Regions from separate parts of the Bradyrhizobium sp. 31Argb genome, predicted to be linked through region 2. Evidence: riboswitches for the same ligand, from Rfam matches in the RefSeq annotation. Region 2 holds a riboswitch; each other region holds the start of a gene.
What was found. Region 2 has a riboswitch for cobalamin ahead of AAFX91_RS00705 (TonB-dependent receptor). Riboswitches for the same ligand answer to the same signal wherever they lie in the genome.
Positions count from the first base shown of each region.

Region 1: linked by a shared signal. The riboswitch ahead of AAFX91_RS14865 (ribonucleoside-diphosphate reductase subunit alpha) and the one ahead of AAFX91_RS00705 (TonB-dependent receptor) in region 2 are both predicted to bind cobalamin.
Region 3: linked by a shared signal. The riboswitch ahead of AAFX91_RS25020 (TonB-dependent receptor) and the one ahead of AAFX91_RS00705 (TonB-dependent receptor) in region 2 are both predicted to bind cobalamin.

Region 1 is NZ_JBEGDB010000061.1:22,244-31,952, forward strand. Features, by position in the region: gene AAFX91_RS14840 (DUF1244 domain-containing protein) at 243-545, opposite strand; gene AAFX91_RS14845 (DUF1036 domain-containing protein) at 743-1,333, shown strand; gene pyk (pyruvate kinase) at 1,330-2,766, shown strand; gene AAFX91_RS14855 (TetR/AcrR family transcriptional regulator) at 2,893-3,567, opposite strand; gene AAFX91_RS14860 (ribonucleotide-diphosphate reductase subunit beta) at 3,748-4,875, opposite strand; gene AAFX91_RS14865 (ribonucleoside-diphosphate reductase subunit alpha) at 4,899-7,775, opposite strand; cobalamin riboswitch at 7,890-8,109, opposite strand; cobalamin riboswitch at 8,242-8,443, shown strand; gene metE (5-methyltetrahydropteroyltriglutamate--homocysteine S-methyltransferase) at 8,550-9,709, shown strand, end outside.
Region 2 is NZ_JBEGDB010000002.1:30,296-40,004, reverse strand. Features, by position in the region: gene yut (urea transporter) at 1-710, shown strand, start outside; gene AAFX91_RS00715 (GntP family permease) at 825-2,270, shown strand; gene AAFX91_RS00710 (hypothetical protein) at 2,329-2,727, opposite strand; cobalamin riboswitch at 3,087-3,285, shown strand; gene AAFX91_RS00705 (TonB-dependent receptor) at 3,316-4,275, shown strand; gene AAFX91_RS00700 (TonB-dependent receptor) at 4,321-5,382, shown strand; gene cobD (threonine-phosphate decarboxylase CobD) at 5,414-6,403, opposite strand; gene AAFX91_RS00690 (ABC transporter substrate-binding protein) at 6,413-7,294, shown strand; gene cbiB (adenosylcobinamide-phosphate synthase CbiB) at 7,296-8,267, shown strand; gene AAFX91_RS00680 (cobyric acid synthase) at 8,240-9,709, opposite strand, start outside.
Region 3 is NZ_JBEGDB010000145.1:8,810-18,518, forward strand. Features, by position in the region: gene AAFX91_RS24990 (FGGY-family carbohydrate kinase) at 1-421, shown strand, start outside; gene AAFX91_RS24995 (CaiB/BaiF CoA-transferase family protein) at 423-1,616, shown strand; gene AAFX91_RS25000 (sugar ABC transporter substrate-binding protein) at 1,888-2,817, shown strand; gene AAFX91_RS25005 (ABC transporter permease) at 2,863-3,876, shown strand; gene AAFX91_RS25010 (CoA transferase subunit A) at 3,873-4,781, shown strand; gene AAFX91_RS25015 (hypothetical protein) at 4,778-5,596, shown strand; cobalamin riboswitch at 5,623-5,823, shown strand; gene AAFX91_RS25020 (TonB-dependent receptor) at 5,908-7,158, shown strand; gene AAFX91_RS25025 (porin) at 7,178-8,779, opposite strand.

The sequences.
Region 1 (9,709 bases), on a different contig from region 2:
AGCGGTATGCGCTCCTCACGCATCGCGTGTCGGAAATGACCCTCAAGTTTGGGACGCCTCCCGTCAAGGAAACGTCGCGCTCATCCACAGCGCGCCCACAAGAGATGCTGGTAGAGTCGGTGGTTACACGGTGATTCTAGTGGATACGCCGAAAATCGTAAGGGTGGGCAAAGCGCAGCGTGCCCACCTTCCTTGCACCGACCGTGAATGGTGGGCACGCTGCGCTTTGCCCACCCTACAGCTCAGTGCCCGGGGTGCGCCTTCTTCATCGCAGCCAGTTGCTCCGGCGTCGCCGTGCCCTGGTATTTTGCCTTCCACTCCTCATAGGGCATGCCGTAGACGGCCTCGCGGCTCTCATCCTTGCTGATCGCGACACCCTTGGCGTCGGCCTCTTCCTTCATCCAGTTGGAGAGGCAATTCCGGCAGAATCCGGCGAGGTTCATCAGGTCGATATTCTGGACGTCGGTGCGGTCCTGCAGATGCTGGACCAGGCGCCGGAAAACGGCGGCTTCCAGCTCGGTCCTGGTCCTGTCGTCAATGGTCATGGCCGTCATCCCGGTTTGTGATTCCCAGCATATTGATATCAGGTGGGATTCGTCACAGATTTTGCCACATCGCTGCGCAAAACAGCATGAAATCGGGTGGGATCGGCGGTTTTCGATGGCAGAAGTCCGCCTGCCTTCCGTTGACAGGCGCCGCCGAGCCACGCGAAATCGTCAATGATTCGGTGTAGCTTCGCCTCATGATCGTACTGGATTCCCTTCCCCTCCCCCCTCGTCTGCTTGCCGGTCTTCTGCCCGTGCTGGCGCTTGTGGCGGCGTGCCTGTGGACCAGCCCCGCGGCGGCCGATTTCCGGCTCTGCAACAATACCGCCAGCCGGGTCGGCATCGCGCTCGGCTACAAGGACGCCGAGGGCTGGACCACCGAGGGTTGGTGGAACATCTCCTCGCGCTCCTGCGAGACCTTGCTGCGGGGCAATCTGGTCGCGCGCTATTATTACATCTACGCGCTGGACTATGACCGCGGCGGCGAATGGTCGGGCCAGGCCTTCATGTGCTCGCGCGACAAGGAGTTCACCATTCGCGGCACCGAGAATTGCCTGGCGCGCGGCTATGACCGCACTGGCTTCTTCGAGGTCGATACCGGGGAGCAACGGGCGTGGACCGTACAACTGACGGAAGCCAACGAGCAGCCGGCGCAGAAGGTGCCGGGAATGCCGGGCGGGGTCGCACCGGGGACTCCCCCAGTGCCAGGCCTGCCCAATCCACCGGGCGGAACGCCTCCAGGCGCGTCTGGTCTACCTCCAGCCGCACCGCCCGGAAGCAAGCAATGAGAAGACTACGTCGGATCAAGATCCTCGCGACCTTGGGTCCCGCCTCCTCCGACAGCGCAATGATCCGCAAGCTGTTCGAGGCCGGCGCCGACCTCTTTCGCATCAACATGAGCCACACCCCGCATGACAAGATGCGGGACCTTGTGAAGACCATCCGCAATGTCGAGTCCAGCTACGGCCGGCCGATCGGCATCCTAGTCGACCTGCAGGGGCCCAAGCTCCGGCTCGGCGCCTTTGCCGAGGGCTCAGTGCAGCTCAACAACGGCCAGAGCTTCGTGCTCGATTCCGACAAGACGCCGGGCGACAGCACCCGCGTCAACCTCCCGCATCCGGAGATCCTGGCGGCACTGCGGCCCGGCCACGCGCTATTGCTCGATGACGGCAAGGTGCGGCTGATTGCGGAAGAGACCTCGCCCGACCGCGCGGTGACGCGCGTGGTGATCGGCGGCAAGATGTCGGACCGCAAGGGCGTCAGCCTCCCCGACACCGACCTGCCGGTGTCGGCGATGACGCCGAAGGACCGCGCCGATCTCGAGGCCGCGCTGACGACGGGCATCGACTGGATCGCACTGTCCTTCGTGCAGCGCGCCGAGGACGTCCACGAGGCCAAGAAGATGATCCGCGGCCGCGCCGCCGTCATGGCGAAGATCGAGAAGCCGCAGGCGATCGACCGGCTGGCCGACATCATCGAGGCATCCGATGCGCTGATGGTCGCGCGCGGCGATCTCGGCGTCGAGCTGCCGCTGGAGCGCGTGCCGAGCCTGCAGAAGCAGATGACGCGGATGGCGCGCCGCGCCGGCAAGCCGGTGGTGGTCGCGACCCAGATGCTGGAATCGATGATCCAGGCGCCGGTGCCGACCCGCGCCGAGGTCTCCGACGTCGCCACCGCCGTCTATGAAGGCGCGGATGCAATCATGCTCTCGGCGGAATCGGCTGCCGGCAAATATCCGGTGGAAGCGGTCACCACCATGAACCGCATCGGCGAGGAAGTGGAACGCGACCCGACCTATCGCGGCGTGCTCACCGCGCAGCGCGCCGAGCCGGAGCAGACGGTGGGCGATGCGATCGCGGATGCCGCGCGCCAGATCGCCGAGACGCTCGACCTCTCGGCGATCATCTGCTGGACCTCGTCAGGCTCGACCGCGATCCGCGTCGCGCGCGAACGGCCCAAGGTGCCGGTCGTTGCGATCACGCCGAACCTGGCGACGGGCCGCAAGCTCTCGGTCGTGTGGGGCGTGCATTGTGTCGTCGCCGAGGACGCGCGCGACCAGGACGACATGGTCGACCGCGCCAACTCCATCGCGTTCAGGGATGGCTTTGCCCGCGCCGGCCAGCGCGTGATCATCGTCGCCGGCGTCCCCCTCGGCATCCCCGGCACCACCAACATGGTCCGAATCGCCTCCGTCGCGCCCCAAAGCGACACGGAGAAGTGACGGGCGTTCGTACGGCGCATAACCTCGTAGGGTGCGCAAAGCGCAGCGTGCCCACCATTCCGGAACGCAACTGTCGACAGATGGTGGGCACGCTTCGCTTTGCCCACCCTACTTCGCTCTTGGCGCCTACGCCCCCACCAGCGCCTTCGCGGGCGTGGTGGCCTGCACCACGAGGCCGCGGGCGCGGGCGTCCATGACGCCGACGGCGCGCAATGCGAGCAGCGTCACCGTTTGCACGGCGTCGCGCAGCTTGGCGGGATCGTCGAGATTGTCGGGCGCGAGCGGCCCGACCAGCGACTCATGCAGCGCGCCGAGCAGCGCAGTGGCGGCGAGCGCGGTGTCCTGCGCCGGCAGGTGGCCGGCGCGCACCGCGGCATCGATCCGGGTGGCGATTTCGCCCGCAATCTCGCGCCGGCTGGCAAGCCGCGAGGCGGTGACGTCGACATCGACAGGCTCAGCCAGGATGCCCCAGGCGAGCTTGCGCTGCGACAGCACATGGACGGCAACCGTGGTGACCGCGGCGGCCAGCGCCGAGGACGGCCCCGGCGCAGCATCGGCCGCCCGGCGAATCGCGGCAAGCTCGTCGCGCGAGACCTCGGCGATCAGTTCGGAGATCAGATCGGCCTTGGACGGGAAATAGCGGTACACGGTTCCGGCCGCGACATGGGCGCGGACCGCAACCGGGGCGATCTGCACCGCGGCCATGCCGCCATCCGCCGCCGCCTCGCGTGCCGCAGCCAGAATGGCGCTGCGCCGGGCGGCCAGCCGCTTTACCACTTGATGGGTTCGCCGATAGACCATGGCGCGGTTCCCGTCCCCAGGCTCTCGCCGGCTCGGGATCGGCCGAACGAGACTTCACTATTTTGGGCGATCGAGCGCGGATCGCTGCAAAAGATGAACACCTATTCATGGCGTCTGGCAAGACGGATTTGTGCCGTCTGGAATGCACAAAAAGAAGGGGTCCCACCGCCGGGACCTTGGTTACTCCCAGCTTAACGCGCCGCCGTTCTGGTATTCGATCACGCGGGTCTCGAAGAAATTCTTCTCTTTCTTCAGGTCCATCGCCTCCGACATCCAGGGAAAGGGATTGTCGGCTTCATCGAATACCGGCGCGAGCCCGAGTTGGGCGCAACGGCGATTGGCGATGAAGTGCATGTAGGTTTCGCAGAGTGCCGCGTTCAATCCGAGAAAGCCGCGCGGCATGGTGTCCCGCCCATAGGCTGCTTCGAGCTCGGCCGCCGTCCGCACCATCTCGCGAATCTCCTCCTGGAACGCCTTCGTCCAAAGATGCGGATTCTCGATTCGGATCTGGTTGATGACATCGATGCCGAAGTTCAGGTGGATGGATTCATCGCGCAGGATGTACTGATACTGCTCGGCGATCCCGACCATTTTGTTGCGCCGGCCGAGCGAGAGGATCTGCGCGAAGCCGGTGTAGAACCACATGCCTTCGAAGATGACGTAGAAGGCGACGAGGTCGCGCAGGAACGCCTGGTCGGCTTCCGGCGTCCCGGTCCTGAAATCGGGATCGTCCAGATGCTGTGTATGCTTCAGAGCCCATGCCGCCTTGTCCGTGATCGAGGGCACCTCGCGGTACATGTTGAACAGCTCGCCTTCATCGAGCCCCAGGCTCTCGACGATGTACTGGAAAGTATGGGTGTGCACGGCCTCCTCGAATGCCTGCCGCAATAGATATTGCCGGCATTCCGGATTGGTCAGATGGCGATAGATCGCCAGCACGATGTTGTTGGCGACGAGGCTTTCGGACGCCGCGAAGAAGCCGAGATTGCGCTTGATCGCGCGGCGCTCGTCCTCAGTCAGGCCGTCGCGCGATTTCCACAGCGCGATGTCGGCCTGCATCGAGACTTCCGTCGGCATCCAGTGGTTGTTGCAGGCGGCAAGATATTTCTCCCACGCCCATTTGTATTTCAGCGGCAGCAACTGATTGACGTCGGCGCGGCAGTTGATCATCCGCTTGTCGTCGACCGAGACACGGCCGCCATGGCGATCGATGGCGCCGAGGCCGGTCTGGTTGCCGGCTGCGGCGAGGTTCATGACGGGGATGGCCGCGTGGCGCGCGGGCGCGGTGGGCTCTGACCAGTCGAGCATGGTGTTATTCCTTATTCCGCTGTTCACTGGCAGGCTTCGCATTCGGGATTGTCGATCGAGCAGGCGATGGCGCCGGACAAGTCCGGGGCGGTGGACATCGCCGGGGCAACTGTAACGGCGTTGAGCTTGCCGTCGGTGCCCTTCAGCGTCGACTTCTCGACATGGGTGGCGCTGCGCGAGCGCAGGTAATAGGTCGTCTTCAGGCCGCGCTGCCAGGCCAGGCGATACAGCGCATCGAGCTTCTTGCCGGAGGGGTTGGCGATATAGAGGTTGAGCGACTGCGACTGGTCGATCCATTTCTGCCGCCGCGCCGCCGCCTCGATCAGCCAGGCGCTGTCGATCTCGAACGCGGTCGCGTAGAGCGCCTTGACATCATCGGGGATGCGGTCGATCGCACCGAGACTGCCATCGAAATATTTGAGGTCGCTGACCATCACCTCGTCCCACAGCCCGCGCGCCTTGAGATCGCGGACCAGGAAGGCGTTCACGACCGTGAAGTCGCCGGACATGTTGGATTTGACATAGAGATTCTGGTAGGCGGGCTCGATCGACTGCGCCACGCCGCAGATGTTGGAGATGGTTGCCGTCGGCGCGATCGCCATCACGTTGGAATTGCGCATGCCGACCGTCTTGACGCGCTCGCGCAAGCCGTCCCAGTCCAGCGTGCGCGAGCGGTCCATCGCGACTTCACCGCGCGCTTCGGCAAGCAGCTCGATCGAATCGATCGGCAGGATGCCCTGGCTCCACAGCGATCCCTCGAACGACGGATAACGGCCGCGCTCGGCGGCGAGATCGACGGAAGCCGAGATCGCGTGATAGGCGATCGCCTCCATGCTGGTGTCGGCGAAGGTGACCGCCGCGTCGGACGCAAGCGGGATACGAAGCACATGCAGCGCATCCTGAAATCCCATCAACCCGAGGCCGACCGGCCGGTGCCGCAGGTTGGAGCGCCGTGCCTCGGGGATGGTGTAGAAATTGATGTCGATGACATTGTCGAGCATCCGCATCGCGGTCGCGACCGTCCGCTTCAGCCTGACCGAGTCGAGCCCGCGCTCGCCGATATGGTTGAGCAGGTTGATCGAACCGAGATTGCAGACCGCGGTCTCCTCGTCCGAAGTGTTGAGCGTGATCTCGGTGCAGAGATTGGAGGAATGGATCACGCCGACATGGCGCTGCGGCGAACGCAAATTGCAGGGGTCCTTGAAGGTGATCCAGGGATGCCCGGTTTCGAACAGCATGGTCAGCATCTTGCGCCAGAGATCGACCGCGCGGATCTTCTTGGATACGCGCATCTCGCCGCGCGCGGCCTTGTCTTCGTAGGACGCGTAGCGCTCGGCAAAAGCCTTGCCGTAGAGATCATGCAGATCGGGCGTCTCGTCCGGCGAGAACAGCGTCCATGCGCCATCGGCCTCGACGCGCTGCATGAAGAGATCGGGCACCCAGTTGGCGGTGTTCATGTCATGGGTGCGGCGACGATCGTCGCCCGTGTTCTTGCGCAGGTCCAAAAATTCTTCGACGTCGATGTGGCAGGTCTCGAGATAGGCGCAGACCGCGCCCTTGCGTTTTCCGCCCTGGTTGACGGCGATCGCGGTGTCGTTGGCAACTTTAAGGAACGGCACCACGCCCTGGCTCTCGCCATTGGTGCCCTTGATGTGCGCGCCAAGCCCACGCACGCGGGTCCAGTCATTACCGAGGCCGCCGGAATATTTGGCAAGCAGCGCGTTGTCCTTGATCGACTTGAAGATGCCGTCGAGATCATCAGGAACAGTGGTGAGAAAGCAGGACGACAGTTGCGGCCGCAGCGTGCCGGAATTGAACAGCGTCGGCGTCGACGCCATGAAGTCGAAGGAGGACAGGAGATTGTAGAACTCGATCGCGCGTGCCTCGCGGTCGATCTCGCGCAATGCCAGACCCATGGCGACACGCATGAAGAAGGCTTGCGGCAATTCGATCCGGTCGCCGCGGACATGCAGGAAATAGCGATCATAAAGCGTCTGCAAGCCGAGGAACTGGAACGCGAGATCGCGCTCCGGCTTCAGCGCCGCGGCGAGCTTGTTCAGGTCGAAGCGGCCGAGCTCGGGATCGAGCAATTCGGCGCGGATGCCGGCCTTGATGTAGACCGGGAAGTATTCGCCATAACGCACGGCCATGTCCGCCTGCGACGCAGTGGTTGGTGCGCCCTGCACGAAGGACAGCACTTCGGTGCGGAGCTTGTCGAGCAGCAGGCGCGCGCTGACATAGGCGTAATTCGGCTCCTGCTCAACCAGCGTGCGCGCCGCCATCACGCTGGCGAGCGCGAGTTCATCCTGGCTGATGCCGTCATACAGATTGCGCTGGATTTCTGCCACCACAGGCGCGGCATCGACGCCGTCGACCCCGGCGCAGGCCTCGCCGACGATCATCGCCAGCCGCGCATGGTCGAGCGGCACCTTGTTGCCGTCCGCGAGCGTGACGTGGATGATTGGGCCGGCCGCGGCCTTTGCTGATTTCGCGGCCTGCTGCTCGGCGCGCTGCCGCGCCCGCTCCTCGCGATAGAGCACGTAGGCGCGCGCCACCTTGTGATGGCCGCTGCGCATCAGCGCCAGTTCAACCTGGTCCTGGATGTCTTCGATATGAAAGGTGCGGCCTTCGCTCATCCGGCGTGACAGCGCGCCGACGACTTCGGCGGTCAATTCCTCGACCGCTTCGTGCACGCGGCGCGACGCTGCCGCCGTATGACCCTCGACCGCGAGGAAGGCCTTGGTCATTGCCACCGAGATCTTGCCGGCATCGAATTGCGACACCGTGCCGTTGCGGCGGATCACCTGCATCGGCAGCCGCGCCTCCGGCGCCGCGATCGATTCGGGGCGCAGGTGAATGAGAGACGACGCGGTGGCTTCGCGATCGAGAGAGAGTGACATCTTGCAGACCCCGTGATGTTTGTTGGGGCCGGATGCCGGAGGCGACGCTGCGTGATGATGCCGGCGGCGCACCGGCATGAGCCTGCAAGCGACCGCCGGGACACCCCGCCCGTGGACGTTATTTGCTGTCACGGCAGGTCTCCTGGCTCGCAGGTCGGCGTTACTCCCCGTCTTCCCAATGCGATGCCGCATCAGTGACGTCTAAAGTCGGGAGCAACTCACTGCTTACAGTTGCGGGGGCAGCGCCGGATTCTCGCGATAAATGCGCGATCACTGGCTTCCCTCTTAGCCACCATTCCTTGCGTCATGATGGACCGTGACAGCTACATCTGGTGCGATTTGTGGAATGGTGTCAATGGGACGTATGGGCGAAGCGCAAAAATTTCGGTCCATGCCGTCGATGCTGTGAACAACCGGCGCCACGCGCACGTGATGTCATCCGAGTTGACCTTCGCGCGATCTTGCCGGTAAGTGAACGCGTCGTGGTTCTTCGGAGAGATCTTTTCCGGAGCTAAGAGGGAAGCCGGTGTAAAGCCGGAGCTGCCCCCGCAACTGTAAGCGGCGAGCCGCGGTCCACAATTGCCACTGAAGCCTGCAAAGCTTCGGGAAGGCCGGACCGCAGCAACGACCCGCGAGCCAGGAGACCTGCCTCGACAACATACACGTCCTCGGGCGGGGTGTCCCGGTGGTGCGGTTGCGATTCCGTGCACACCTCGCGCAGGGAATCCAGACGTGTCACTACGGCCTTTGCCCCCAACTCATGGGGTTAAGCCAATGTCTTCCACTTCACTTGCTGTTGCATCTCTCGGAACGCCGCGGATCGGTCCGCGCCGTGAACTGAAATTCGCGCTGGAACGCTTTTGGTCCGGCGCATCGGACGAAAAGACGCTGATCGAAACCGGCATCGGGCTCCGTGCGGCCAATTGGGCGCGGCAGAAGAAGCTCGGCATCACCGTGATCCCGTCGAACGATTTTTCGTTCTACGATCAGGTGCTCGACACCTGCGCGATGGTCGGCGCGATCCCGGAAACCTATGGCTGGACCGGCGGCGCAGTGCCGCTTGCGACCTATTTCGCGATGGCACGCGGCACCAAGGCCGACGCGCATGACGAGGCCTGCGGACATGGCCATCACGCGCACGGCGTGGCGGCGCTCGAAATGACGAAATGGTTCGACACCAACTATCATTACATGGTGCCGGAGCTTCGCAAGAACCAGTATTTTGCGCTCGCCTCGCGCAAGCCGATCGAAGAGTATGAGGAGGCGAAGGCACTGGGTTATCAGACGCGTCCCGTGCTGATCGGCCCGGTCACGTTCCTGAAACTGGCCAAGTCCAAGGACGCGCATTTCGACACGCTGTCGCTGCTCGACAGGCTCTTGCCGGTCTACATCGAAGTGTTGCGCGAGCTCGCTGCCCGCGGCGCGGAATGGGTGCAGATCGACGAGCCCTGTCTCGCAACTGATCTGGATGCCGCAGCTCAGCAAGCCCTACGGCGCGCCTATTCCGGAATCGCCAAAGCAGTGCCGGACATCAGGATCATGCTGGCGACCTGCTTCGGCGGGCTCGGCGGCAATCGTGCGGTCGCGTTTGACCTTCCGGTCGCCGGCCTGCATCTCGATCTCGTGCGCGCGCCTGAACAGCTCGGCGATCTCATGGATGTTCCGAAGCAGCGCGTGCTGTCGCTCGGCGTGATCGACGGCCGGAATGTCTGGCGCGCGGATCTGAGCCGGATCCTCGATCAGCTCGAGCCCGTTGTCGCAAAGCTCGGCAAGGAACACGTCCAGATCGCGCCATCGTGCTCGCTGCTTCATGTGCCAATCGATCTCGCGCTGGAGACGAAGCTCGATCCCGAGGTGAAGACCTGGCTCTCATTCTCGGCGCAGAAGCTCGAAGAACTTGCCGCCCTCGGCGCGGCTCTTGGAAGTGGCCGGGC
Region 2 (9,709 bases):
TTTTATCGCCGAGCGCGCTCATGTGGGTGTATGTGGTGCTGGGAGCGTCGGTTTCGGTCATCGTGATGCTCGGGACTGCCAACGCCGTCAAGCCCTGGGGTGTATCCAGCCTCACATTTCCATTCGTGCTGACGACGTGGCTCCTCTTGTTGGCTACGTATGGTTTTTCCGGTCTCGTAGGGACTGCGCTGCCGTCCGGCAACGTCATCACCGCCTTTCAACCCTATGAGGCCAGCCCGCTCAAGCTCATCGACCTCTTCCAGGGCGTGCTTCAAAGCATCTCACAGGTCTTCCTGAAGGCGAGTGCTGTGGCGGCCCTGCTGCTGCTCGCTGGCCTGGCCGTGAACTCATTGACTGCCGCCGCGTTCGCTCTCGCCGGCGCGATACTGGCAGTCCTGGTGGCCCATCTTTTCGGCGCTGAAAGCGACCTGATCACTGGCGGGCTTCTCGGCTTCAGCCCGGTACTGACCGCGATCGCGCTGGGTACCGTGTTCTACCGACCGAGCTGGCGAGTCGCGATCTACGCCATGCTGGGCACGCTGTTCACCGTCATCGCACAAGCGGCGCTGAACGTTGCGTTGACGCCGTTCGCCATCCCCGCGCTGACCGCGCCTTTTGTGCTCGTCACATGGATCTTCCTTCTTCCGCGCCAATGCTTCGAGCCGACTGCGGCTGGCGCTGGCGATGTCGTGAAAGCGCGCACAACCTAGATCAGCACTTTTGGGAGAGCCTGCATGGGCGACCGGAGTTTGGCAGTGCGCGCGGACGAGCACCAACGTCATCGAATCGCATATCTCAAGTCGTTGCTGAGGGAGGCCTGAGCCATGGGACTCATTGGGATATTGCTTGGTTTAGCCCTGCTCATGTGGCTCGCGTACCGTGGAGTGAGTGTTCTGCTGGTCTCTCCGCTGGCGGCGCTCATCGCGGCCGTATTCTCGGGCGAACCGCTGCTCGCGCACTGGACGCAGACGTTCATGGCCGGAGCGGCGCGGTTCGTCGCGCAGTGGTTCCCCATGTTTCTGCTAGGCGGGTTGTTCGGAAAGCTTATGGGCGACAGCGGTTCGATCAGCTCCATCGCGCAGTATTTGACCAACAAGTTGGGAGCCAGCCGCGCGATCCTCGCGGTGGTGATCGCCTCGGCTATTGTGACCTACGGCGGCGTGAGTGTGTTCGTCGCATTTTTTGTGCTGGCGCCCATGGCTCACGAGATGTTCCGGGCCGCGAACATCCCGCGCCGCTTGTTGCCGGCAACGGTCGGCCTCGGTGCATTCACGTTCACCATGTCAGTGATGCCGGGAACCCCCTCGGTCAACAACGCCATTCCGATGCCGTACTTCGGCACCACCACCTTCGCGGCCCCCGGGCTGAGTATCATCGCATCCGCTATCATCTTCGCCTTCGGCATGTGGTGGCTCGGCCGGGCCGAGGCTGCCGCGCGCAAGGCTGGCGAAGGTTACGGAGGCGAGGCGGATACCACTCCTGTCGTTGACGAGATGGTTCGCGAGCAAGCGGCGCCGGCGGGCGACTTCGACCCGGCCGAGTTGCCGCACGGCAAGCAGGCCGAGAATGTGCCTCCCTTCGCCCTGGCCGTACTGCCCCTCATCGTCGTTATCCTCACGAATTTCTTGATGTCGCTTGTCGTATTCCCGCGCCTCGATTTTTCGTTCCTGTCCGAGCCCGAGTGGGGCGGTACTACGATCGGGGCCGTGTCCGGCGTCTGGTCAGTTGTCGTGGCTCTCGCGGCGGCAAACTTGACGGTCCTTCTCATCAACCTCCGACGTTTGCCATCCTTGCGCGAAAGTCTCGACGCCGGGGCGAATTCTGCAGCCTTGCCGATGTTGATGATCGCTAGTCTTGTCGGATTCGGCGCAGTGGTTGCCGCGTTGCCGGCATTTGCGACGGTTCGCGATGCGGTATTCTCGATTTCCGGAGGACCGCTGGTCTCATTGGCTGTCTCTATGAATGTGCTGGCGGGGCTGACTGGTACTGCTTCTGGCGGTATGGCAATTGTGCTCAATGCATTTGGCGACGACTTCTTGCGTCTTGGCACGGAGCATCACATCGATACCGAATTGATGCATCGCATAACAACGATGAGCGCGGGCACTCTCGACGCCCTCCCCCACAACGGCACGGTGTTGCTGCTATTGCAAATCAGTGGTCTGACTCACCGTGAAAGCCATCTCGACACGGTGATGACCGTGATCGTCAGTTGCATTATCGCACTTGTTGCCGTCTTGATATTGGGTTCGGTTTTTGGATCGTTTTGACGGCTGAGATTACCGCTAACTTGGCCGATCGAGCTTGCCCGGGCCGGTCAGCGCAGGCTCATGCACCTCGCGCATCGCGGATTGCCTGAGCGACTTTCGTCGCCTGCGACACTCGTCCGATTCGCGCGCCCGTGACGATCTTTCTTCGGCGCGTGCTCAAGCGCGGCACCATGCCTTCGTTGGCGGTGGATCCGGCGGAGGGATAGGGAATAAAGCTCGCGGCTCGCAGCGCGAGAGCCTTTCGAGCCGCTTCGACATTGGCGATCCGAGCTGCCAGGTTGTGAAGACGCCTGAGCTCGCCGTTTACCCGCTTCAGTGCTGCGGCAAAGACCTGCTTGCGTTCCGAAGGGCGCTCGGCGGTTCCAGGGAAGTTCGCGCCGCGAGCTTGACCTTTTCCGCGCGTCTCTCGCCGCTTTTGTCGGCCGAGCGTTCGCTCCTTATCGCGCATCTTGCGCAAGCGGGATCGCATGTCCGCAAGATCGGTCGGCTCGACGTCATAGATGGCGGGATGATGCGTGAGGCGGATCGTCTCGTATTCGTCGTGGCTGAGGAGGCTGCGTTCGAGTTTGCATGGGAGCGACATTTCCTGTTCCTCCGTTGAATCTGTCGATGCTCACGTCAGCAGAATCATCCAGGTCTAGCGCCGCGTGTGGGTGACATGTCATGCTCGCATAAGGCTGTAGGATTGGCCATCTGCCGTCCTTTCGCCTGTCAGCAACTTTCTGTGTTCGTCATTCAGGTCGCCGCTATCAGCGATCTGGAAAAATGCTGTTGGGTTCTGATCGTTATCGATTTGAGTTTTGCTCCGCCTTGTGCTTCTTTGCGCGCGTCATCGGTGCCCTTGTAGGGTGAAACGGGAACGCGGTGCGGGAATCTTCCCAACGCCGCGGCTGCCCCCGCAACTGTAAGCGGATATTTGCGATCCGAATGCCACTGGACCTGCCAAGCAGGTTTGGGAAGGCGGATCGGGAAACGACCGCGAGCCAGGAGACCGGCCGTTGACGAGTATCAACTCGTTCGACGGTGGGTCGGCGGAAGGGCATTTATGAGCTTGCGGCGTTTTCTTGCCGGGTGTGCGGCCGTTGTCGCATGCAGTCACACTGGCGCGATGGCCCAATCGGGTCCCGAACAGCTTCCTGCTGTTGTCATCAATCCGGAGGTCCGGTCCAAACCTCCCACGAGGAACAGGGAAAGGTCTTCAACGACTGGTCCTGCGCGCCCAGCGCCCAGTACCGAAGCCGCTCCTGCAACTCCCGAAGTCGTTGTCACCCCCGACCGTACGCTGGAGCCGGCGAGCCGTACCGGAAGCTCGGTTAGCGTGGTCACGCACGAAGTGCTCGCGACCAGCAATCCGACCTCGCTCGTCGACGCGCTGCGGACGGTGCCCGGGCTCGATATCACCGAAAGCGGCGGGCCAGGCGCAACGACCAATGTGCGCTTGCGCGGCGCGAATACCGGTCAGACGCTGGTCATGATCGATGGCATCAGGGTCAACGATCCGACCGCCGCCAGTGGCGATTTCGATTTCGCGATGTTCGCCCCGAGCGCGATCGAGCGGATCGAGGTGCTGAAAGGCCCGCAGAGCGCACTCTACGGATCGGACGCGATGGGTGGCGTAGTCAACATCATCACCAAGAAGGGCGCCGGTCCAGCACAGCTCGACGTGAGCACCGAGGGAGGAAGCTACGGCACGGCGAGCAGCAGCGCATCGCTGACCGGAACCTCGGGGCCGTGGTCCTACGCATTCACGGGAAACGGGCAGCATAGCAACGGCTTTTCACGCTACGGCTATCGCATCCCCGCGCTCGAAGCCAAGTATGGTCCCCTCGAGCGCGACGGCTTCGACCGCGTCGGCGGCTCAGCACGCGTCGGCTACGACGCCGGCGAAGGCGTGCGCCTGGAGACGGGCATGCTGGCCTCGTTCACGCGGTCCGCCTACGACCAGGCCAGCGGAACGTTCCCGGACACGCCGTCGAGCGCGACGCGCCTTCTCGAGCAGGTCTGAGGACGCGCCTCATTCGACACGTTCGGTGGCATCCTCACCCATAGCGTGAGCGCGTTTGAAACGCACATCGATCGCTCGTTCGACGACGTCACCTACAAGACCAACAAGCTGCCGCAGAACACGACCTCCATCCTCTCCAATTTCGTCGGCGACAGCACAGGCCTGGAATATCAGGGCAACCTGAAGGTCGGCCCGCTCGGATCGCTCATCATCGGATCGCGCGTCCAGCATGAAACGGCGAGCACCTCCACCACCAACCTGCTGCCGATTGCCGGCGCGCCGACGCCACAGCTCGCCGGGACACAGGACACGAATTCAGTCTTCGCACTGTGGCAACTGCCGATCGGCGAGCGGCTCAACATCACGATGGGCGGCCGGGTTGACGACGTCGTTGACGTCGCACGGTTCGAGACATGGCGAACCACCGCGGCGTACACGATCGCGAAGACCGGCACCAAGCTGCATGCGAGCGCCGGGACAGGCGCCAAGGCGCCAACGCTCTATCAACTGTATGCGCCGACTTACGGCAATTCCGCGCTCAGCCCCGAGGAAAGCTTCGGCTACGACGCCGGCATCGACCAAAGCCTGTTCGGAGGCCGCGTCGTGGTTTCGCTGACCGGCTTCGGCAACCGGTTCAGCAACCTGATCGACTTTGTGACCGATGCGGCGCATCCGCTCGGGCACTACGTCAACGTCTCGCGCGCCGAAACCGACGGACTGGAGCTCGGGGTCAACGTCGATATCCTGCCGGGCTACCTGAAATTCAACGCCGCCTATACCTACCTGCAGGCCAAGGATCTTTCGACCGGCCTGACGCTGGCGCGCCGGCCGGAAAACCTGGCGAGATTCTCGTTCCCCATCACACCGATCAAGGATTGGCTGATCGAGCCGCGCGTGCTCGCGGTGTCGAAACGCTACAGCGGTTCAAACGAGACGCAGCCACTGGACCCTTACGTCCGCGTCGACCTCTATACCGAATACAAGATCGATGAGACCTGGAAGGTGTACTTGCGCGGCGAGAACATTTTCAACGAGCACTATCAGGAAGTGTACAACTACGGCACGACCGGGCCTGCGGCTTACGCCGGGTTCAGTGCCCACTGGTGAAACGGATGTGATGATGAGCGCGCGGGATGCGCTATCCGATCGAGCGAAACGCGCTAGCCAGGCGATCGAGACCATCGTCCGACGCAAGGCCAAATCGCAGCCATTCGCGTGCACAGTCGAAGCTGCGGCACCAGATGTGGCATCGTGCCAGTTCGGTGTGCAAGTTCGGGGCATCGGGATGGGAGGCAAGGCGAAAGAGCGTGGTCCCTCCGACAAGCTGAAGGCCGGCCTCTGTAAGGACATGATCCAGCTTGCTCGACTGGCGAGCGAGCTTCACGCGCGTCTCGTCGGCCCAGGATCGATCCCGCAAGGCGGCCGTGCCCAGGTGGAGCGCCGGGCCGGAGACTGGCCATGGACCCAGCGCCGCCGAGATACGTTCAACGATGTCGCGTCGGCCGATCACGAAGCCAAGGCGAAGCCCCGCGAGCCCATAGAACTTGCCGAAGGAACGCAGCACGAGGATGGGAAGGTCGGCGCTCATTCTGGCCGCACTGATGGCGGGATCGACATCGGCAAAGGCCTCGTCGATAACCAGCCAGCCTCCGCGGCGGTCGAGCCGCTCGGCAACGTGCCGAAACGCCCCGCCATCGGCGATACGTCCATCCGGATTGTTGGGGTTGACGACGACCGCGTGAATGGCGCGTTCAGGCAGCGCGGAGAGATCATTCACTGCGAGAATCTCCCTGCCTCCGCTGCTCCACGCCGCCGAATGCTCGCCATAGGTCGGACTGACGATCGCAACCGCTCCGGGACCTGCGAGATACGGGATCCATTGAATGAGCGTCTGGGTGCCGGTGGCGGCCGCGATATCCGCATCGTCGGGTACGCCGTAAGCTTGGCGCGCCGCGGCGAGGAGGTCCTGCTCGTCGGCCCGCGATGGCAAGCGCGTCCATGCACTGCCTGGAATGGGATGCGGAATCATCCACGGCCAGGGATTGATCCCGGTCGACAGGTCGAGCCAGTCCGCAGGCTCGCCGCCATGGCGCGCAATGGCTTCCGTCAGATCACCGCCGTGCTTCATGATCGCTTCATGCCATCAATCGCGCTCCTGCGCGAGACCCTTGTTGGCCTACTGCGGCCGGCGATCGGCGCAACGTTCGCGTTGCTGGCAGCATTGCTCGGAGGACATGCCGCTCATGCAGCCGATCTACCACGCGTCGCTTCCATCAATGTCTGCACGGACCAACTGCTTCTGGCGCTGGCCGATCCAAGCCAGATTCTCGGCCTCAGTCCCTATTCACGCGACCGCGCCCGCTCCTGGAACGCGGAAAAGGCCGCAGCCTACCCTCGACTATCAGGCGAAGCCGAAGATGTCCTGATATTGCGACCGGACGCGGTGGTTGCCGGCAAGTTCACCAAGCGTGCAACACGGGAATTGCTGAAGGACAAGGGCGTGCGCGTGGTCGAATTCGACGCGGCGCGTTCGCTGCAGGACGTGAAGAGCCAGATTCGGCAAATGGGTGAACTCGTCCACCAGCCGGATCGCGCCGCATCGGAAATACAGCGGCTCGACACGGCAATCCAGCACGCTAAGGAGGCGGTATCGCAGCGCCCCTATCGCGTGCTGGCCTTGTCGCGGCGCGGCTGGGTTTCGGGTGGTGGCAGCTTGATCAGTTCCATGCTGGCCACGATCGGCCTCAAGAACGCGGCAAGCGATTTCGGCTACAAGCTTGGAGGTTTTGCGTCGCTGGAGGCGATCGTTAAACTGAGACCCGATTTGCTCCTTGTATCTGACAGCGGCGACTTCGCGGAGGACGAAGGTGAAGCCTTCCTGTTGCATCCGGCGCTTGAACGTTTCTATCCGCCGTCGAAACGCCTGGTCATCCCCGAGAAACTGACGGTCTGCGGTGGGCCGATGCTTTCGGAGGCGCTGGAACGCCTCGTCTCCGAACTAAGCCGCGTGGCGCGATGATATGCTGGCGGGAAGCGAGACGATCTTGATCGTGGTGCTGGCGATCGCATTCGATGGGCTCATCGGCGATCCGGATTTGCTGTGGCGCCGCTTTCCGCATCCGGTGGCGCTGATGGGCTCGGCCATCAACATGCTCGATCGCGCGCTAAACCGCGAGCAATGGTCGGCCGCACAGCGCAAGGCCGCGGGATGCCTAACCACCGGCGTGCTGGTCGCGATCTGCGCAGGCCTAGGCCTGCTGCTGGAAGCCGCGCTGGGATCGACACTGCTCGGGCAAGCAGCCCAGGGGCTTGTGGCCTCCATCCTGATCGCGCAGCGCAGCCTCTATCAGCACGTCAGCCGGGTCGTCTCCGCCTTCACCGACGGTGGACTTGCCGGGGCAAGGCGCGCGGTATCCATGATCGTCGGCCGCGATCCGGAACAGCTCGACACCAGCGGCGTCTCGCGCGCGGCGATCGAATCCTGCGCGGAGAATTTTTCCGACGGCGTGGTCGCGCCGGTGTTCTGGCTGGCGCTGCTCGGGCTGCCGGGATTGTTCGTCTACAAGGTCGTCAACACTGCCGATTCAATGATCGGCCATCGCAGTCCCCGCTACGAATCCTTCGGCTGGGCAGCGGCGCGGCTTGACGATCTGCTCAACCTCGCTCCTGCAAGGCTGGCCGCCATCCTGATCGCGCTCGTCGCGCCGATCGCAGGCGGCTCCACGGCGCAGGCCTTCAAGATCGTGTGGCGCGACGCTTCAAAGCACAGGTCGCCGAATGCGGGCTGGCCGGAAAGCGCCATGGCAGGTGCGCTCAGTCTCGCGCTGGCCGGGCCACGCCGTTATGGCGACCGCCTCGTCGATGACCCCTTCCTCAATGCCGGTGCCCGGATGGATGCCGATTCTGCCGACATCCGTCGCGCACTCAACCTGCTGATTGCAGCGTGCTCGCTGGAGGCAGCGATCTATGCGGCACTGGCGTTCGTGGTCTGACGGCTCCGTGCGATCTCGAGCATGCGATCGATGTCGAGATGCGCTTCCAGATGGTCGGCGAGCGCATCGAGTGCCGACTCGATCCGCGGCTCATAAGCGACAGACGAAGCGACGCCGAGATTGGCCAGCCACGCCTTTCGGAAGCTGTCATTGACAAACAGCCCGTGCAGATACGTCCCCTGCACACGACCATCGGCCGAGCTGGCGCCGTCGGAGCGACCGTCGATCGTGACCACCGGGCGCACGCAATCCTCACCGCTGGTGCGGCCGAGATGAATCTCATAGCCCTCGATCGGGCTGCCTGTGGCGCAATGAATACCCCGCACGAGCGTCGTCGATTTTTCGGCATCCATCGTCGTGGCGATATCGAGCAGCCCCAGCCCCTCGACCGTGCCGGCCGGACCATCAATGCCATCGGGATCAGCGATCGTCCGGCCGAGCATCTGGTAGCCGCCGCACAATCCGAGCACCTGGCCGCCGCGCCTCGCATGCGCCTTGATATCGATATCCCAGCCCTGCGCACGCAGGAAGGTGAGATCCCCGATCGTCGATTTGCTACCGGGCAGGATGACGACATCGGCGTCGACCGGGATCGGTTCGCCCGGCCTCACGAACACCAGCCTCACGCCGGGCTCCATGCCCAGCGGATCCAGATCGTCGAAATTGGCGATACGCGCAAGCACAGGAACGGCGATGACCTTCCGCGCGAAAGACGTCTGCACGCGATCGAGATCAACGGCGTCCTCGGCAGGTAGCCAGGCTGCCTGAGGTAGCCACGGCACCACGCCGAGCGACGGCCAACTGGTTAGACGCGTGACCGCTTCAAGTCCCTGGTCGAACAGCCTGGGATCGCCGCGGAACTTGTTGATCAGGAAGCCGCGAATGCGCGCGCGCTCCTCGGCCTCCAGCACGAGATGCGTCCCTACAAGGCTGGCGATGACACCGCCGCGATCGATATCGCCGAGCAACACGACAGGTACATCGGCTGCCGTGGCGAAGCCCATATTGGCAATATCGCCGGCGCGCAGATTGATCTCGGCCGGACTGCCCGCACCTTCGACCAGAACGATATCCGCCACTTGCGCGAGACGCGCGAAACTGTCGAGCACCGCGGGCAGCAGCGCCGCCTTCTTTCCGAGATAATCGGCCGCGCGAAGCGTGCTACGCCGCTGGCCCTGCACGATCACCTGCGCACCGGTGTCGGTCTCGGGCTTCAGCAGCACGGGGTTCATATGGACGCTGGGCGGCATCCGCGCGGCGCGCGCTTGCACTGCTTGCGCGCGGCCGATCTCGCCGCCATCGACTGCCACCGCCGCATTGTTCGACATGTTCTGCGGCTTGAACGGCGCGACTTTGAGGCCGCGCCTCACTAGCGCGCGCGCCAGGCCCGCGACAACAGTCGACTTCCCGGCGTTGGAGCCAGTGGCCTGGATCATCAGCGC
Region 3 (9,709 bases), on a different contig from region 2:
ACTGAGTTTCGAGCACGGACGTGGACACCTGTTCCGCGCCGCGCTCGAAGGCGTAGCGGTTGAGGTCGCAGAGGTCTTCGATGCGCTGGCGGCCGCGGGCATGCCGGTGCGCGAGATCCGCGCCGTCGGCGGTGGGGCCGAGTCTTCGCTGTGGCTCGAAATTCGTGCCGCCCTGCTCGGCAAGCCGCTCATCGTACCGGAGGTCGCCGAGGCTTCCGCGCTCGGTGCCGCCATGCTGGCAGCCGTCGGCGTCGGACTCCATGCGGACCTCCGGGCGGCCAGCGCCGCGATGGTTCGAATCCGCGAGAAGATCGAACCGGCGCCCGATGCGATCGCCGCCTACGCTCATCTCAAGAAGCAGTATCTCGCCTACCGCCAACACCTCGACAGACTTCCGGTTCAGGAAGCAGGAGATCTTTGACATGTTCAGTGCGCTACAGGGATTGAAGGTCCTCGATGTGTCGCGCTTCATCGCCGGCCCGTTCTGCGCGATGCAGCTTGCGGATCACGGTGCAGACGTCGTCAAGGTGGAGCGCCTCGACTCGGGCGACGACACCCGCGAGAACGAGCCGAAGCTCGGCGGCGAGAGCGTCTATTTCATGACGTACAACCGCAACAAGCGCAGCTTCGCGCTCGATTTCCGCAAGCCTGAGGCCCAGCAGGTGCTGCGCGAGCTCGCCGGCAAGGCCGACATCCTGATCGAAAACTTCCGTCCGGGAACGATGGAGCAGATGGGCTGCGGCTGGGAGGCGCTGCACGCGCTCAACCCGCGGCTCATCATGGTGCGCATCTCGGGTTTCGGGCAGACCGGGCCTCTCTCGCAACGACCCTGCTTCGACGTGATCGCGCAGGCGACGAGCGGATTGATGGAGCTCACCGGCGACCCGAACGGGCCGCCAACCATGGCCGGCACCTTCGTGGTGGATTACACGACCGCGCTCTACGCGACCATCGGAGCGCTCACCGCTCTTGCCGCCCGCGAGCAGACCGGCAAGGGCCAGCTCGTCGAGGCCACGTTGCTCGAGAGCGCAGCCAGCCTGCTGATGACGGCGATCCCGGAGCAGGCTGTCCTCGGCCGCAGCATGAGCCGCCAGGGCAACCGCGACCGCTACACATCACCAGTCAACACCTTCAAGGGATCGGACGGCGCCTGGGTGCATATCGCCTCCGGCACCGATCCGCTGTTCCAGCGCCTGGTCACCGCGATGGGACGCGAGGACCTGCTGCAGGATCCGCGCTTCGCCACCGTCAAGGCGCGCGTGGCGAACGCATCGGCGATCGAGGCCGAAGTCCAGGCCTGGGTCAGCAGACACACCGCCGACGCCGTGGTCGAGGCCATGGACCGCGCCGGTGTGCCCTGTGCGAAGGTCTCCACAATGGCAGACGTGGTCGAGAACCCCCAGCTCAAGGCCCGCAACCAGATCCTGACGGTCGATCATCCACGCGCCGGCGCATATCCGACACACGGGATCACGGTCACGTTGCGCGAGACACCGGGCGCCGTGCGCCGACCTTCCCCTCTCGTCGGCGAGCACACAAGCGAGGTGGCTGCCGAGTGGCTCGGCTGGCCCCGAGAACGCTGCGATGAGTTGTTCGGAAAGCGCGTGATCGGATGAGGGGCTTACGGCGCCCGCGCTGGACCTCGGATGCCGACGAAACATTCGGCCCCGTGGCGCCATGCTGCGCTGGCCGACCTGCCCGGAACAGCGGTCTTAGCGGTTGACCTTTGCGAGAGGGCCTGATCAAGTAGTGTGCAGAAACGTTTTTCGGAAATCGTTTTCGGAGTAGCAGCCCTACGGCGGAAACGTTCTGGGCCGATGCCCCCGCCAAGGGCCGGCCCTTATCGGGAGGGACTACATGTTCGCTATACGCTGGCTCAAGGCACCCATGCTCGCGCTGGCCGCGGCCGCCGCGGCGATGCCTGCACAGGCACAGGACAAGATCACCATCGGCGCGATCATCTACGCGCGTGACTCGCAATACTGGCAGCAGATCGAGCGCGGCATGCGCGACGCGGCCGCGAAATACGGCGCGACGATCACGTTCGGCCTCAACCAGCGCAAGCTGCCGACCGAGGGCCAGGTGATCGAGGACTTCGTCACCCGTGGAGTCGACGTGCTGATCATGCCGCCGCTCGACAAGCAGGGTTCGGTCGCGTCCGCCCGCCGGGCCAAGGACCGCAACATCATGGTCGTCGAGTACGATACCAGACTCGAGGATGCTTCGATCGCCAGCCACTCGATCGGCGTCGACAGCCACGAACTGGCCGCCGCGGTCGGCAAGGAGCTGCGCAAGTACCTGGAGAGCAAGGGCGGCCAGCCCTCGATCGGCATCATCACGCTGCCGCCGATCAACGCCAACATGCAGCCCCGCCGTCAGGGCTTCCTGTCCGCTCTCGAAGGCTTGAAGTACGAGACCGTCGCCGAGGTCAGCGGCGCCACGCCCGAGGAGGGCGCGAACGGCCTGGAGAACATCCTCCGCCGCAAGCCTGACACCACGGCCATCTGGGCCTCCAACGCCGGCACGCTCGCCGGAGCGGCAGCCGCAGCGCGCCGGGCCAACACGCAGACCAAGCTGTACGGTATCGACATGAGCCAGGATCTTGCCCAGATGCTGCTCGACCCGTCCAGCGCGGTGGAAGCGATCGCCGACCAACAGCCTTACCGCATCGGCTATCTGACGGTTGAAACCGCGGTGAAGGCCAAGCGCGGCGAAAATCAGCCCCGCTACGTCAACGTGCCGGTGAAGCTCTACACCAAGAGCGATCAGCAGCCGGTGAAAGAATATCTGGACCTCGTGCGCTCGTTGTCCAACTAAGGCGCGAAGTTCCTTGGAGCCCCTCGAATCTTCCTGCGAGAACTCATGTCCATGAACAGCACGCTCGCCCAACCTCGCGAAGGCATCAATCCTGCGCGATTAAAGGCGGCCCTGGCCTCCTGGCGCGCCGAGATCGGCGTCGGCATCGCGCTGGCGGTACTCATCATCTACTTCTCGGCGACGGCTTCGAATTTCCTGACCGTGGCCAATTTCGCGACGCTTCTCACCCAGACTTCGGTCGTCGCGATGATCGCGGTCGGGATGACGATGGTGATCATCGCAGGTGAGATCGACCTGTCGGTGGGAGCAACCGTCGGCCTTGCCGGAACCGTGATGTCGCTCCTGGTCGTGAAACTCGGCTGGTCGCTCGTGACCGCAAGCGCACTCGCAGTCGGCATTGCAGTCCTCATCGGCGCCTTCATCGGGGCGCTGCGCGTGTTCTGGGCGATCCCGTCCTTCATCACGACGCTGGGGCTGCTGTCGGCGCTGCGCGGCGTCGCGTTCTACGTCAGCGACGGCCTCACCATCGGGCCGATGCCGAAGGCGCTCGACAGTCTATGGTATGGCTCCGTTCTCGGGCTGCCCACTCCGGTCGTTCTCATGGCCGGCACGATCGGACTTGGTTGGCTGCTGCTATCGCAACTGCGCTTCGGGCGCCACCTCTATGCCGTCGGCGGCAACCCGATCACAGCCTCGCGCTACGGCGTGCCCGTGCGAGGCATCCGCATTGCCGTGTTCATCATTGTCCAGGTGCTCGCGGCGATCGGCGGCATCATGCTCGTCTCGCGGCTGAACTCGGGCAGCGCCACCGTCGGCGAGCACGTCGAACTCGACGTGATCGCCGCGGTCATCGTCGGCGGAACAAGCCTGAATGGCGGTTATGGTCGCCTTATCGGCACTGTGCTCGGCGTCATGTTCGTCGCCGTGCTGCGCAACGGCATGGTTCTCGCCGGCATCGACCCCATCGTGTTCCTGATCGCCCAGGGCCTCGTCATCATCCTCGCCGTCTGGTGGAGCATGCTCCGCCGGCAGCGCACACGTGCGGACGGATTCGCATGAGCAAAGCTCCACTTGCCTCGAAGTTGATTACCTTGGCGGAAGCCGCCGGACGCGTTCCCGACGGTTGCCGGCTCGCCCTCGGCGGCTTCGCCGTCTATCAGAAACCGATGGCCTTCGTGCGCGAGTTGATCCGCCAGGGCCGGCGTGACCTGACGATCATCGGATCCGCTCACTCCTTCGATGTCGACATGCTGGCAGGCGCCGGCTGCCTGAAGAAGGTCGAAACGTCTTATGTGGGGCTGGAGAAGCATGGCCTGGCACGCAACTATCGCCGCGCGGTGGAAGGCGGACGCCTCAAAGTCGTGGACTATCCCGAGATGGCCTGCTGGGACCGCTTCCGCGCCAACCAGGATGGCTTCGACTTCTGGCCGGCCAAGTTTCTGGGCGGCAATGATGTCGTCACCTACAACGACGAGATCAAGGAATTCCCCTGCCCCATCACCGGCCGCAGGCTGCACGCTTTCCCGGCGGCAAATCCCGATGTGGTGGTGATCCACGCCATCGCGGCTGACGAGCAGGGCAACATCGTAACGCCGGCGCGGCGGCTGCTGCCGCAGAGCGGCGACGTGCTCATGGCCCGCTCGTGCGAGCATGTCATCGTGACGGCGGAAAAGATCGTACCGAAATCCTTCATCAAGCGGCATGCCCGTTTCGTGGAGCTGCCCTCCTATCGGATCAGCGCCGTGGTGGAGGTCCCATGGGGCGCGCATCCGACGCCTACGCTGGGGCGATATCTCGCCGACGATACCCATCTCGATGCCTATGTGGCGGCCTCTGCAAGCGAGGGCACCTTCGCCGGATACCTTGATGATTGGGTCCGCCGGCCGGCAGACCATTTCGCTTATCTGGACAAGCTCGGCGCCGCCCAACTTTCCCGTCTCACCGATCTCGGAAGCCTTGCATGACCGCGCCCGCCACCCTCAACGAAACGCTCGCCGTCGCGCTGGCGCGCAGCTTTGCCGATCGCGAGGTCGGCTTCACGGGTCTCCTCACGGGCGCCGCGGCGGCCCTGTTCGGGACCGGCATCCCGCTTGCGGCCATGGAGCTCGCCAAGCGCATGCATGCGCCGAACCTGACCATCCTGCTCGCCGGCTGCTACCACAACCCGGACTTCAGCGAGATCGACCGGCTGCCCGACTCGGAGCACAGCGCGATGCTGCGCGACCTGCCGTGCGAGTCCCAGATGGTCGACTATCCGGGCCAGTTCGTGCTCAAACGCGGCGATGTAAGCTTCGGATTCAGCAGTGCAGTGCAGGTGGACCGCGTCGGCAACATCAACAGTGTTTGCGTCGGCCCGCACGACCGGCCCAAGGTTCGCCTCGTCGGCCCCATCCTGCAGCCCGAGCACATGACGCTGTTCCGCCGCGAATATGTGATGATGCCACACCATGACCGGCGCAACTTCGTCGAGAAGGTCGATTACGTCTCCGGCGTCGGCTACCCGGGAGGGCTCGACGGGCGCAGGAAGCTCGGCCTTGACTGGGGCGGCCCCTGCATGGTCGTCACCCCCAAATGTCTTTTCGACTTCGACCGCGAGGCCGGGCACATGAAGGTCCGCTCGATCCACTGCGGTGTCAGCCGGCAGGAGCTGCAGGACGCCACCGGATTCGACCTCGGCGACCTTTCATCGATTCCCGAAACCGAGGCGCCGACAGCAGAAGAGTTGCACATCCTCCGCCGCGACGTGGATCCGCGCGGTGTCCTGATGCCGGCCCAATGACAGGATTGACTTCGGCTCAGACACCCCCGTAGATCACGAGTGACGGTTCCCCTCGACGGGGATCAAAAGGGAACGTGGTGCGGGACTTCTCCCCTAAGCCACGGCTGCCCCCGCAACTGTAAGCGGCGAATCTTTCGTCATACGCCACTGGGAGCCTCGGTCCTGGGAAGGCGACGAAAGGTTAGGACCCGCAAGCCAGGAGACCTGCCGTCAGCCGTGGTCACACGCGAAAATGTCGGTCGGGGAGTACAGACATTGCTTTCGCCCAGCGTGCCATAGGCACGTTCGAGCGAGACCTCGTTCGCTGTGACGTGCCACTGACGTCATACCGAGGCCTGCTCGTGCTCTCTATCGTTACTATCCCAAGGCAGCGTCATGCTGCGCTCGCGTTCGGATGCCTTCTCCCAATTGTGCTGCTCCACTCTTGTTCTGCAAAGGCCCAGCAGCCTGATTCGTCCCATGTCTTGCCTCCGGTCAGCGTTACCCAGCCGCAAAAGCCTCCGGCAAAGCGTCTCAATCATCAGCGTTCAACTTCCGCAGCGCGACCTGCGCGATCTCAGTCGAGCCGGAGCGCAGCGGCACGCAGTGCCGCGCCCTCGATCGCAACATCCGACACGCCATCGCCGACGCTGAGCCTGAACAAGCAGAACGCGAGTGGCAGCCGCCTCAACCTCACTCCACTGCAAACGCCCGCCAGCGTCGAAACGATCACCTCGCAGACCATCGCAGAACGCGGCCAGCATAGTATCACGGACGCGGTCACCCAGAACGCAGTGGGCTTTACCGCAAGCCCGGCCCCCGGTAATGGCGGCCTCTCGTTCAGCACACGCGGCTTCACCGGAAGCAATTCGGTGATGACGCTTTATGACGGCACTCGCCTCTATGTTGGTGCCGGAACCGTGACCTTTCCATTCGATACGTGGTCGGCGGATCGCATCGAGATCATGCGCGGGCCAGCCTCCGTTCTGTACGGCGAAGGCGCGATTGGCGGGATCATCAATGTGATCCCCAAAAAACCCGTCACGACGCCCTACAACGATGCCGAGATGTCGCTCGATACCAATACGACGCGACGCATTGCAGTGGATAGCGGCGGCCCGATCAATCCGAACGTATCCTATCGCGTCAATGCCGTCGGCAACATGTCGAACGGTTGGGTTGACCGCGACGAGACATCGAATCTGGCGATCTCGGCCGCGGTGCGGGTCCAGGCCGCCGAAAATCTCGCTTTCACACTCTCGAACGACTACGGCAATCGAAGCCCCTCGCGCTATTTCGGCACACCGCTGATCAACGGCGCAATCGACGACGCGTTGCGGTTCAAGAACTACAACGTGCTCGACAGCGCGATCCGCTATCAGGATAACTGGAGCCAGTTCAAGACCGAGTGGGACGCGGCGGACGGAGTCAAGGTCCAGAACACACTCTACTACCTGACCAGCCGTCGGCACTGGCGTGATGTCGATCTATCTCAGTCAGCAGCGCTCCTCACTGCACCGCATACTAAAGCCCTGTCGCGCAAACAGAACCCCCGGCAATCGCTTGCCGGGGGGCTTGATTAAGTTTCGTGTGAAACGAGGATCAGAAGTTGCGCTGAACGCGGACGTTCAAGCTGAACGTATCCTGGTCCTTGAAGTCGTACCGAGCGGTCGGCATCGGCGCCGACGGGGTAAGGATAGCAGAGCCAGTGAACTTCTGGTCGAGGTGGAACCACATGAATTCGCCCGAGAACGTCAGGTTCTTGACCGGGGTCCAGCGGGTGATCGTACCGAGCTGCGAGACGTTGAAGTCGGGGTTACAGCTGAAGTCGGCACTGGTCGCTGTGAGGCGGGCAGCAGTGAAGGTGGAGCAAACGAAGAATTTTGCCGTGTTATCGTAGCTCACGCTGGAGTAGCTGCCGAACAAGCTGCTCGACCAGTAGGGATCCCAGTTGTGGTTGAACGCACCACGGACGCCCCATGCTGTCGTCAGATGGATTTTCCCATCAGCACCAAACAACGGACCCGCCAAGCCAGCCGGTGCATATACTCCGTCCGTCACCGCCCCGAAGCCGATGCTCCCGAAGGAACCGAAATTACCGCTACCGAACATCGAGAACGGGTTAGGCGATGTCGACGACGTCGAGATCACCTGCTTGGTGTTACCCTTGGCAAAGGTGGCATCGATCTTGAAGTCGTCGCCGGGACCGGTCGGGATGTTCTTGATCTGCAACGCAGCCATCACCGCGCCGCCCCACTTGGTGTCGGGGTGACCGGAGAGTTCAGACAGATTGGTCGGCGCCGCACCCGGCAGACCGACCGCACCGGCAGGAGCACCGACCGTATTCAGGACATTGTAGGAGCCGTTGACTTCATGCGCCGAAGCCGAAATCTGGAACAGACCCCAAGCCTGGTCGATGCGGATGTTACCGACGACGTCGGGCGCATGCACGCCGGCATAGGCGTTGGCGACAGCGCCCTGTGACGTGAGCGGCACGGTCAGGTTGGCCACGACGGTGCGGTCGAAGACGGTCGGATCATCGAGGCCGATGGTGCCCGACACGCCGTTGCCGAACTGCGCGGTGTACTGGATGTTGTTCACGCCGGTGACGGTGTCATGACCGCCGAGCAGGAACGACGAGTTGTTGCCCGGATAACCATGCCACGGCGTCGCGTAGGCCGATGCCGACTTACCGAAGGTGAAGCCCGCGAACTGGATGAACACGAATTCGACCGCGACATAGCCGCCGCCGGGAGTGTCAAGCAACTGAGAGCCCGCGACCGGGAGCGAACCGTTGATCGAGTTCGGGTTGGTGGTGCTGCCGCCGAGCGTCGAGAACTGGAAGTCGGCTTGAGCGAAGGTACGGACCACGCCATATTCGGTCGCGGTGCGGGTATCGACCGTCAGCGCCATACGGGAGCGGGCGGCGAAGTAGTCGGCATACCGGTTCTGCTGACCGAGGTCGCCCGACCACGCCGGCTGATTGTAGATGCTGCCGTTGAACGTGGTGTCGACACGCAGGTAACCACCGATCTTCATGCAGGTGTCGGTGCCGGGGATGTACCAGAAACCGGCGCCGTAGAGCGAACAGATCCTCACGTACTCGACCGCTTTGGCCTTGACGGGAAGATCGGCCGCCTGTGCCCCGCCCATGGCGAGCAGACCCGCCGCTGAGCCGAGGATAAGGCTCTTAACCATCTTCATGTTAAACCTCCAAGTTGCTCTGTAAGGAAGAGCTGCGGATCCGCCGGGTAAAAACCCTGAAGCTGATTCCCTAGTCCCCCCAAAACCCGTCAAGCCGCTTCGCGCTTTCGGACTCCCGCGAAAACGCGAGGGACTTAAGCGAACCACCAAGAACGGGACGACTTCGGGATGCCCCCCTCCGTCGCTGTTCCATAAGAAACGAAGGTCTCCAAACGCGCAACAAAAGAGAGAGGAGTCCGCAGGTACCTCCGCTTCTTTTCGGACGCATGTTGCACAAATATCACGGCGCTGTGAGTGGGCGTGATCGACCAACACACTGAAATAATTAGCTTATTTTGCCTCAACGCCCGACTGAAATTTAGGCACTCACCAGAAGGGAACTCGACAGCGCGTGCGCGGGGAGGTTTACGATGGCACGAGATGATCCCCACAGGAGAATCATCGAGGAGAATCATTCTTCCTTGAAGTCGCCGATCCATTGATTGCCGGTCGCGCTGGACCCATGCCTCGCAGACCCGCCAAAACCTTGCCAACCGTCTGTATGTTAACGCCTGTTCACGGATCTGTTGTCTCTGGCACGGCCCCGAAACATCATCCAACGCCCTTTCCGGCGGCGACCGTAAAGCGCCCGCAAAGGGGCTGACGAAGACGCAGGCGTTTGACCAAGATCTTGGCCGAACGCGCCGCCGAAAAGCGCGACGCCGGTGAGGTGCTAATCCGCGAGGCGGACGCTCTCGCCGCCGAGAGTTCGAACAGGCGCATGTGGGCTTATGGCGGGCCGATCGATCGACCAGGCGATCAACGCGAGGTACAGCTGGCTCGAGATCAAGTGCTCGCGCTGCAAGGTACCGCGTAGCAGCGCGCTCGGCTCCAGCCTTGGCTTCGCCCGCATCGTATGGCGCAAATTGGTGCGCCATGCAGCAAGGCCGG